2 linked regions of the Kineococcus sp. NBC_00420 genome follow. The main gene of each other region encodes a partner of the protein of the gene in region 2 in a complex. Links are inferred from orthologs where the notes say so. Each region holds a gene or a part of one and is shown on either strand. Other genes may lie near its edges.

Region 1 (2,747 bases), 4.0 Mb from region 2 along the record:
CTGTCCGAGCTGGGCGGCCGGCTGCGGGCCCGTGACGGTGCCCTCCCGCGGGAGAGGCGACCGTTCCGCCTCGACACCCTCCCCGCCCACCTCGACTACCCGCGCGCCCTGGAGCTCACCGAGACCGGCCCCGGGCGCCTCGTCGCCCTCGTCGGCGTCGGCGGGGACGACCTCGCCGGACTCGGACCCGACCTGCTCGCGGGGGCGGGCACCGCGATCGTGGCCGGCCCCGCCCGGTCCGGGCGCAGCACCGTCCTGCTCACGATGGCGCGCTCGCTGCTGGACCAGGGCGCGGAGGTCGTCGTCGCCGCGCCCCGGCCCTCCCCGTTGCGGGACCTGGCGGGCCGGCCGGGGGTCCGGGCCGTGCTCATCGGCGACGACCTGACCGTCGAGGACCTCGAACCGGTCCTCGGTCCCGCGGCCGGACCCGCCGTCCTGCTCGTCGACGACGCCGAGCTGCTGAAGAACTGCGCCGCCGACTCCTGGCTCGCCGCCCTGGTGGCCCGCGCGGGCCGCGACGGGACGGGCGTCATCGTGGCGGGGGAGACCGCCGAGGTCGGCGCGGGCTTCTCCAACTGGCAGGTCCCGTTGCGCCGCAACCGGTGCGGGGTTCTCATCGCCCCCAGCGACATCATGGCCGGTGACGTCGTGGGGGTGCGGGTCCCGCGCAGCGCGCTCGGAGCCCCGGCCCAGCCGGGCCGGGTTCTGCTGCACACGGGCGACGGCGAGCTGCGCACCGTGGCCGTCCCGCAGTCGGTAGCCTGACCGCGTGCCGGCCAGCCCCTCCCCGACGAGTCCCGGGACCTCCGAGCAGGTCCCCGGTGGCCCCGTCGTCGACGGCCCCGTGACCGAGCAGGCTCCGTCGGTCGAGACCGGCCGGGGGGGCTTCGCCGTCCACCTCGACAACTTCGACGGCCCCTTCGACCTGCTGCTCGGTCTGATCACCAAGCACCAGCTCGACGTCACCGAGGTGGCGATCGCCCGCGTCACCGACGACTTCATCGCCCACCTGCGCGAGGCCTCGAAGCAGGACGAGGGCTTCGACCTCGACGAGGCCAGCGAGTTCCTGCTCATCGCCGCGACCCTGCTCGACCTCAAGGCGGCCCGCCTGCTCCCCGCGGCCGACGTCGAGGACGCCGACGACCTCGCCCTGCTCGAGGCGCGCGACCTCCTCTTCGCCCGCCTGCTGCAGTACCGCGCCTACAAGCAGGTCGCCGCCCTGCTCGCGGAACGCTTCGCCGACGCCTCCCGCCGGGTGCCGCGCGCCGTCGCGATGGAACCGCACTTCGAGAAGCTCCTGCCGGAACTCGTGCTCACCGTCAGCCCGGAGCAGTTCGCGGCGCTCGCCGCTCGCGCCCTCACCCCCAAGCCGATCGCGATGGTCGGGTTGGACCACCTGCACCAGTCCGCCGTGAGCGTCCGCGAGCAGGCGACCCTGATGGTCGACCGCTTGCGGCGCAGGGGAACCGTCACGTTCGCGGAACTCGTCGAGGACGCCGGGGAGGGGGAACTCGGCACGCTGGTCATCGTCGCGCGGTTCCTCGCCGTCCTGGAACTGTTCCGCGAGCGCCGGGTGCGCCTGGACCAGCCCGAGGCCCTGGGTGTGCTGACGGTGCGCTGGGACGCCCAGGCCGAGGCGAACCAGGGTGAGGCGGCGGCCGCGGTGCCCGCGGGGTTGGACGAGTTCGAGGGTGCTCCCGGCGCCCCGGGAGGGAACGGGTCGTGACCGGAGATGTGCTCGACGAGGCGGCGCAGGACGACGGGGGTCGCCGGATCCGCGGTGCGCTCGAGGCCGTCCTCATGGTGGCCGACGAACCGGTGCAGTCGCGCGCGCTGGCCCGCGCGACGGGGGAGAACGCCGACGAGGTCGATCTGCTGCTGCGCGAACTGGCGGGGGAGTACGCCGAGCAGGGGCGTGGGTTCGAGCTGCGCGAGGTCGGCGGTGGGTGGCGGATGTACTCCCGGGCCGAGCACGCCGACGTCGTCGAGGCGTTCCTGCTGGACGGGCAGACCGCGAAGCTGACCCAGGCGGCGCTGGAGACGCTGGCGATCGTCGCCTACCGCCAGCCCGTCAGCCGCGCGCGGGTCTCCGCGGTGCGCGGCGTGAGCGTCGACGGGGTGATGCGGACGTTGCTGACCCGTGGGCTGGTCTGCGAGGCGGGGGTCGAGGTGTCCTCGCAGGCGACGCTCTACCGCACGACGGAGGAGTTCCTGCAGCGGATGGGGCTCGACAGCCTCGAGGACCTGCCGCCGCTGGCGCCCTTCCTGCCGGAGGAGGTGTCGATGGACGACCTCGAGCCGCGGGAGCTCCTGGCCGAGCCGATCCCGCAGTCGATCGCCGAGCCGATCCTCGAGCCGGTTCCGAGCACTCCCGATGTGCGCGACAATGGCGGGTCGGAGCCCGAGGCTCCCGCGGCCGGGCCGGAACCGGAATCGGCCGAACCCCAGCAGCAGGAGGACACACCATGAGCCCGAAGGCGCCCCGCAGCAGCGGTGGCCGAGGGCAGGGCCGCCCCCAGAGGTCGGACCGCCCCAGCACCGGAGGTCGTCCCTCCGGCAAGAGCGGCGGCCGGCCCCAGCAGGGCGGGCCGAAGGGGACCGGCGGGAAGGCCGCACCCGGCGCCCGCCGCGGTTCCGCGAAGCGGATGACGGACAACGTCAAGCCGGCGCCGCAGCCGCCGCGTCGCGGTCCGGGCCCGGTCAGGGCCCACCCCGGCACGGACGTCCACGACCCCGAGGGCGTGCGT
Region 2 (4,420 bases):
GCGCTGGTGGACAGGTCGCCCGCGAGGTCGGGGAACGTCGGCAGGTACATGTCGACGGCGAACGGTCCGATCGCGGACAGCAGCGCCAGCGTCACGAGCAGCTTGAGCGGGACCTCCTGGCCCTGGGCGACGGCGTTCGGGGCGCCGACCCGGCCGGCGAGCACCGAGGGGGCCCGGCGGGGTGCGGGCAGGACCCGGGCGGGAAGGCCGCGGAGGAGGTTGCGGGAGGCGGGGCGGGGACTGCGGGTGAGGCGGCTGGTTCGCTGCTCGCCGGTGGGGCGGGTCGGCACAGAGGTCCTTCCGGGGAGTGCGCGGGGTGCGAGGGTGTTCCACCGTTCTACATCGGCACCCGGTCACGCATCGAGTACCGAGCGTGTCGTGGTTTCGGTCATTCCGGGTCGTGATGACCGCCGGCAGGTCCGCCGCGCGCGACGTTCGCCTGCGCGGATCACGGGGCCCGCCTCGTTAGGCTCCTGCCCTGTGCACCTGAAGACCCTCACCCTCAAGGGGTTCAAGTCGTTCGCCTCCGCGACGACGCTGCGACTGCAGCCGGGGATCACGTGCGTGGTCGGCCCGAACGGGTCGGGGAAGTCCAACGTGCTGGACGCCCTGACCTGGGTGATGGGGGAGTCCAGCGCGAAGAGCCTGCGCGGCGGGAAGATGGAGGACGTCATCTTCGCCGGCACGACCGGCCCGGAGGGTCGCTCCGCCCTCGGCCGCGCCGAGGTCAGCCTGACGATCGACAACAGCGACGGGGCGTTGCCGATCGAGTTCGCCGAGGTCACGATCACCCGGACGATGTTCCGCACGGGTGGTTCCGAGTACGCGATCAACGGCCAGACCTGCCGTCTCCTCGACGTCCAGGAGCTGCTCTCCGACTCCGGCATCGGTCGCGAGATGCACGTCATCGTCGGCCAGGGGCAGATCGACGGGGTCCTGCACGCCTCGCCGGAGGAACGCCGCGCCTTCATCGAGGAGGCCGCGGGGGTCCTCAAGCACCGCCGCCGCAAGGAGAAGGCGTTGCGCAAGCTCGACGCCATGGAGGCCAACCTCACGCGCGTGGCCGACCTCGTGAGCGAGATCCGTCGTCAGCTGAAGCCGCTGGGGCGTCAGGCCGAGGCGGCGCGGCGGGCCCAGGTCGTGCAGGCGGACCTGCGTGACTCGCGGCTGCGGCTGCTGGCGGACGACCTCGTGCAGGCGAGCAGTTCGCTGCGGCGCGACGAGCAGGACGAGGCGGCGCTGAAGGCGCGCCAGGCCCAGGTCGAGGCCGACCTGACCGAGGCCGCGCAGCGCCTCGACGCCGCGGAGAAGGCCGCCGCGGCCGCCGCCCCGGACCTCGCGCGCGCCGTCGAGACCCACCACCGGCTGCAGTCGCTCGCGGAACGGCTCAGGGGGGTGCAGGCGCTGGCGGCGGAACGACTCCGGCTGCTCGCGAACGAACCCGAGGAGCAGACCGGACGGCGCGACCCGGAGGAGCTGCAGGTCTCCGCCGACCGCGTCCGGGCCGAGGAGGCCGAGCTCACCGCGCAGGTCGCCACCCACCGCGCCGCCCTCGACGTGGTGCTCGCCGCCCGGGCCGAGGCCGACGCGGCCGCGCGGGCCGAGGATCAGCGGGTCGCGGCCGCCCTGCGCGCCGCCGCCGACCGCCGGGAGGGACTGGCCCGCCTCGGCGGCCAGGTCGCCGCCCGCACCAGCCGGGTCGAGGCCGCCGAGTCGGAGCTGGAACGGCTCTCCGGCTCCCTCGCCGACGCGGAGCGGCGCCGCGAACGCGCCCAGGCCGAGTTCGCGACGCTGGAGACCCAGGTCGCCGGGGTCGAGGAGGGCGAGGAGGGTCTCGACGCCGAGTACGAGCAGGCCGCCGAGCAGCTGGAGACCGCGGAGGCCGCGCACGAGAGCGCCCGCACGGAGCTGTCGGCCGCCGAACGCGAGCGGGCGACCTGGGCGGCCCGCAAGGAGGCGCTCGAGATCGGGCTCTCCCGCAAGGACGGGACCGGGGCGCTGCTCGCCGCCGGGTCGGCCGTCTCCGGGGTGCTGGGCTCGGTCGCCGCGCTGCTGGGCGTCCGCAACGGTTACGAGCAGGCGATCTCGGCGGCCCTCGGGTCCGCTGCCGACGCCGTCGCCGTCTCGACCCCCGCGGACGCGGCACGGGCCATCGCCCACCTCAAGGACGACGACGCCGGCCGGGCCGGGATGCTCGTCGCCTCCGCCGGTTCGTCCGACTGGGGTGCCGTGACGGTGCCGGGTGCGGAACCCGCGATGACCCTGGTCACCGCGCCGGCCGACCTGCACCCCGCGCTGGTCCGGCTGCTCGGCGACGTCGTCGTCGTCGAAGACCTCGCTGCGGCGCAACGGGTCGCGGAGTCCCACCCCGACCTCGTCGCCGTCACCCGCGACGGCGACCTCCTCGGCGCGCACCTCGCCGCCGGGGGGTCGCGGTCGGCCCCGAGCCTCCTGCAGGTCCAGGCCGCCGTCGACGAGGCGGCCGACGCGCTCTCGGCCGCCGAGCACCGCGCCCAGCGGGCGCAGTTCGCGCTGCAGCAGGCGCAGCGCGACCGGGGCACCGCGACCGAACGCGTCGAGGCCACCCTGGACCGCCTGCACGACTCCGACGCCCGGATGACCGCGGTCGCGGAACAACTGGGCCAGCTCGGCTCCGCCGTGCGATCGGCTGCGGCGGAAGCGGACCGCCTCCGCGCGACGCGGGCGCAGGTCGGCGAACGCCTCGCGGGCGACCGGGCCGAACTCGCCGAGCTCACCGAACGCTTCGAGGCCGCCTCGGCGGCCCCGGAGGACGACGGTGACGTCACCACCGACGAACGCGACCGCCTCGCCGAGGTCGCCCGCGGGTTCGGCGCGACGGAGACCGAGGCCCGCCTCACCCTGCGCACCACCGAGGAACGCGCCCGCGCGCTGGCCGGGCGGGCCGACGGCCTCGAACGGCAGGCCAGGGAGGAGGTCGCGGCCCGCGAACGCGCCGCCGTCCGCCGGGCCCGGCGCGCCGAGCAGTCCCGCGTCGCCACCCGCGTGCGCGAGGGGGCGGCCAGGGCGCTGGTGGTCTGGGAGACCTCCGCCGCCGAGGCCGCGACCCTGCGCGCCGCTGCGGAGGCCGCGCGGGCGAGGTTCGAGGAGGAGGTCACCGGTGCCCGGCGGACCGTCGGGTCGCTGAAGGACGAGCAGCAGCGGCTGGGTGACTCCCGCCACGCCGACGAGGTCGCCCGCGCCCAGCAGCGCTGGAAGATCGACCAGCTGCGCCAGCGCGCGCTGGAGGAGCTCGGCACCGACCCCGACGTCCTGGTGCAGGAGTTCGGTCCCGACCAGCTCGTCCCGCCGTCGGCGCCGGCCCCGGGGGACCCCGAACCCGAGACGGAACCCGCACCGCGCCCCTACGTCCGTTCCGAGCAGGAGAAGCGCCGCCGCAGCGCCGAACGGGCGCTCTCCCAGCTCGGGCAGGTCAACCCGCTCGCGCTCGAGGAGTACGCGGCGATGGAGGAACGCCACCAGTTCCTCGTCACCCAGTCCGACGACCTCAAGAACTCGCGCAAGGACCTGCTCGACATCGTCAAGGAGGTCGACGAGCGCGTCGAACGCGTCTTCTCCGAGGCCTTCGCCGAGGTCGCCGAGCAGTACGAGCAGGTGTTCCCCCGCCTCTTCCCCGGGGGGGAGGGCCGCTTGGTCCTCACCGACCCCTCGAACATGCTGACCACCGGCATCGAGGTCGAGGCCCGCCCGGCCGGCAAGAAGGTCAAGCGGCTGTCGCTGCTCTCCGGGGGTGAGCGCTCGCTCGCCGCGGTCGCGATGCTGGTCTCGATCTTCCGGGCGCGCCCCAGCCCCTTCTACGTCCTCGACGAGGTGGAGGCCGCGCTCGACGACGCGAACCTCTCGCGGCTCATCACGCTCTTCGAGGAACTCCGGGCCTCCAGCCAGCTGATCATCATCACCCACCAGAAGCGGACGATGCAGATCGCCGACGCCCTGTACGGCGTGACCATGCGCGGCGACGGGATCAGCACCGTGGTCAGTCAGCGGATGCGCGAGCCCGCACCCGCCGAGGTCTCCGTCCGGTGACGCCCCGGTGAGCATCTGGTCACGGGGCGGCAACGTTGGGCGCGTGGAGTGGTGCGGGCGTGACGCACGGGGCACGCTGGGCGGGTGAAGATCCGGGTGGTGGTGCTCTCGTGGTGACGACTCTGCTCGTGACGTTCGCCCTGACGGTGGGGCTCGCTCTCGTGGTGCTGCTCTCGGTGGCCGCGCCGACCATGCGCCGACGAGGGAGCCGGCTCATCGCCCGCATCGACGCCTGGGCGGGTCGCGTGCTGCCCGTCGTGCGCCACCACCGGGAACGCGTCGCCGTCCGGGTCGCCGAACGCCTGGAGGCCCAGCGCCGCCACCAGGGCGAGGAACGCCGCACGGCCCGAGCGCG

The links. The genes of interacting proteins can lie anywhere in the genome.
Region 1: the proteins of smc (region 2) and OG218_RS24220 are in contact, whole or in part, in a crystal structure (PDB 3ZGX), measured with the Bacillus subtilis proteins. The link is inferred for Kineococcus sp. NBC_00420 from one-to-one orthologs.

Annotation. Positions count from the first base shown.
Region 1 is NZ_CP107930.1:4,961,081-4,963,827, forward strand. It holds OG218_RS24220 (segregation and condensation protein A), read left to right. Parts: upstream 1-769; coding sequence 770-1,726; downstream 1,727-2,747. Other genes in the region: OG218_RS24215 (FtsK/SpoIIIE domain-containing protein), read left to right, coding at 1-765; scpB (SMC-Scp complex subunit ScpB), read left to right, coding at 1,723-2,469; OG218_RS24230 (pseudouridine synthase), read left to right, coding at 2,466-2,747. UniProt on the Bacillus subtilis protein: Participates in chromosomal partition during cell division. May act via the formation of a condensin-like complex containing Smc and ScpB that pull DNA away from mid-cell into both cell halves.
Region 2 is NZ_CP107930.1:991,232-995,651, reverse strand. Bases 98-4,265 are described here. They hold smc (chromosome segregation protein SMC), read left to right. Parts: upstream 98-480; coding sequence 481-4,065; downstream 4,066-4,265. Other genes in these bases: OG218_RS04890 (hypothetical protein), read left to right, coding at 4,179-4,265; OG218_RS04900 (multidrug effflux MFS transporter), read right to left, coding at 98-290. Also shown: more of OG218_RS04900, read right to left, coding at 1-97; more of OG218_RS04890, read left to right, coding at 4,266-4,420. UniProt on the Bacillus subtilis protein: Required for chromosome condensation and partitioning.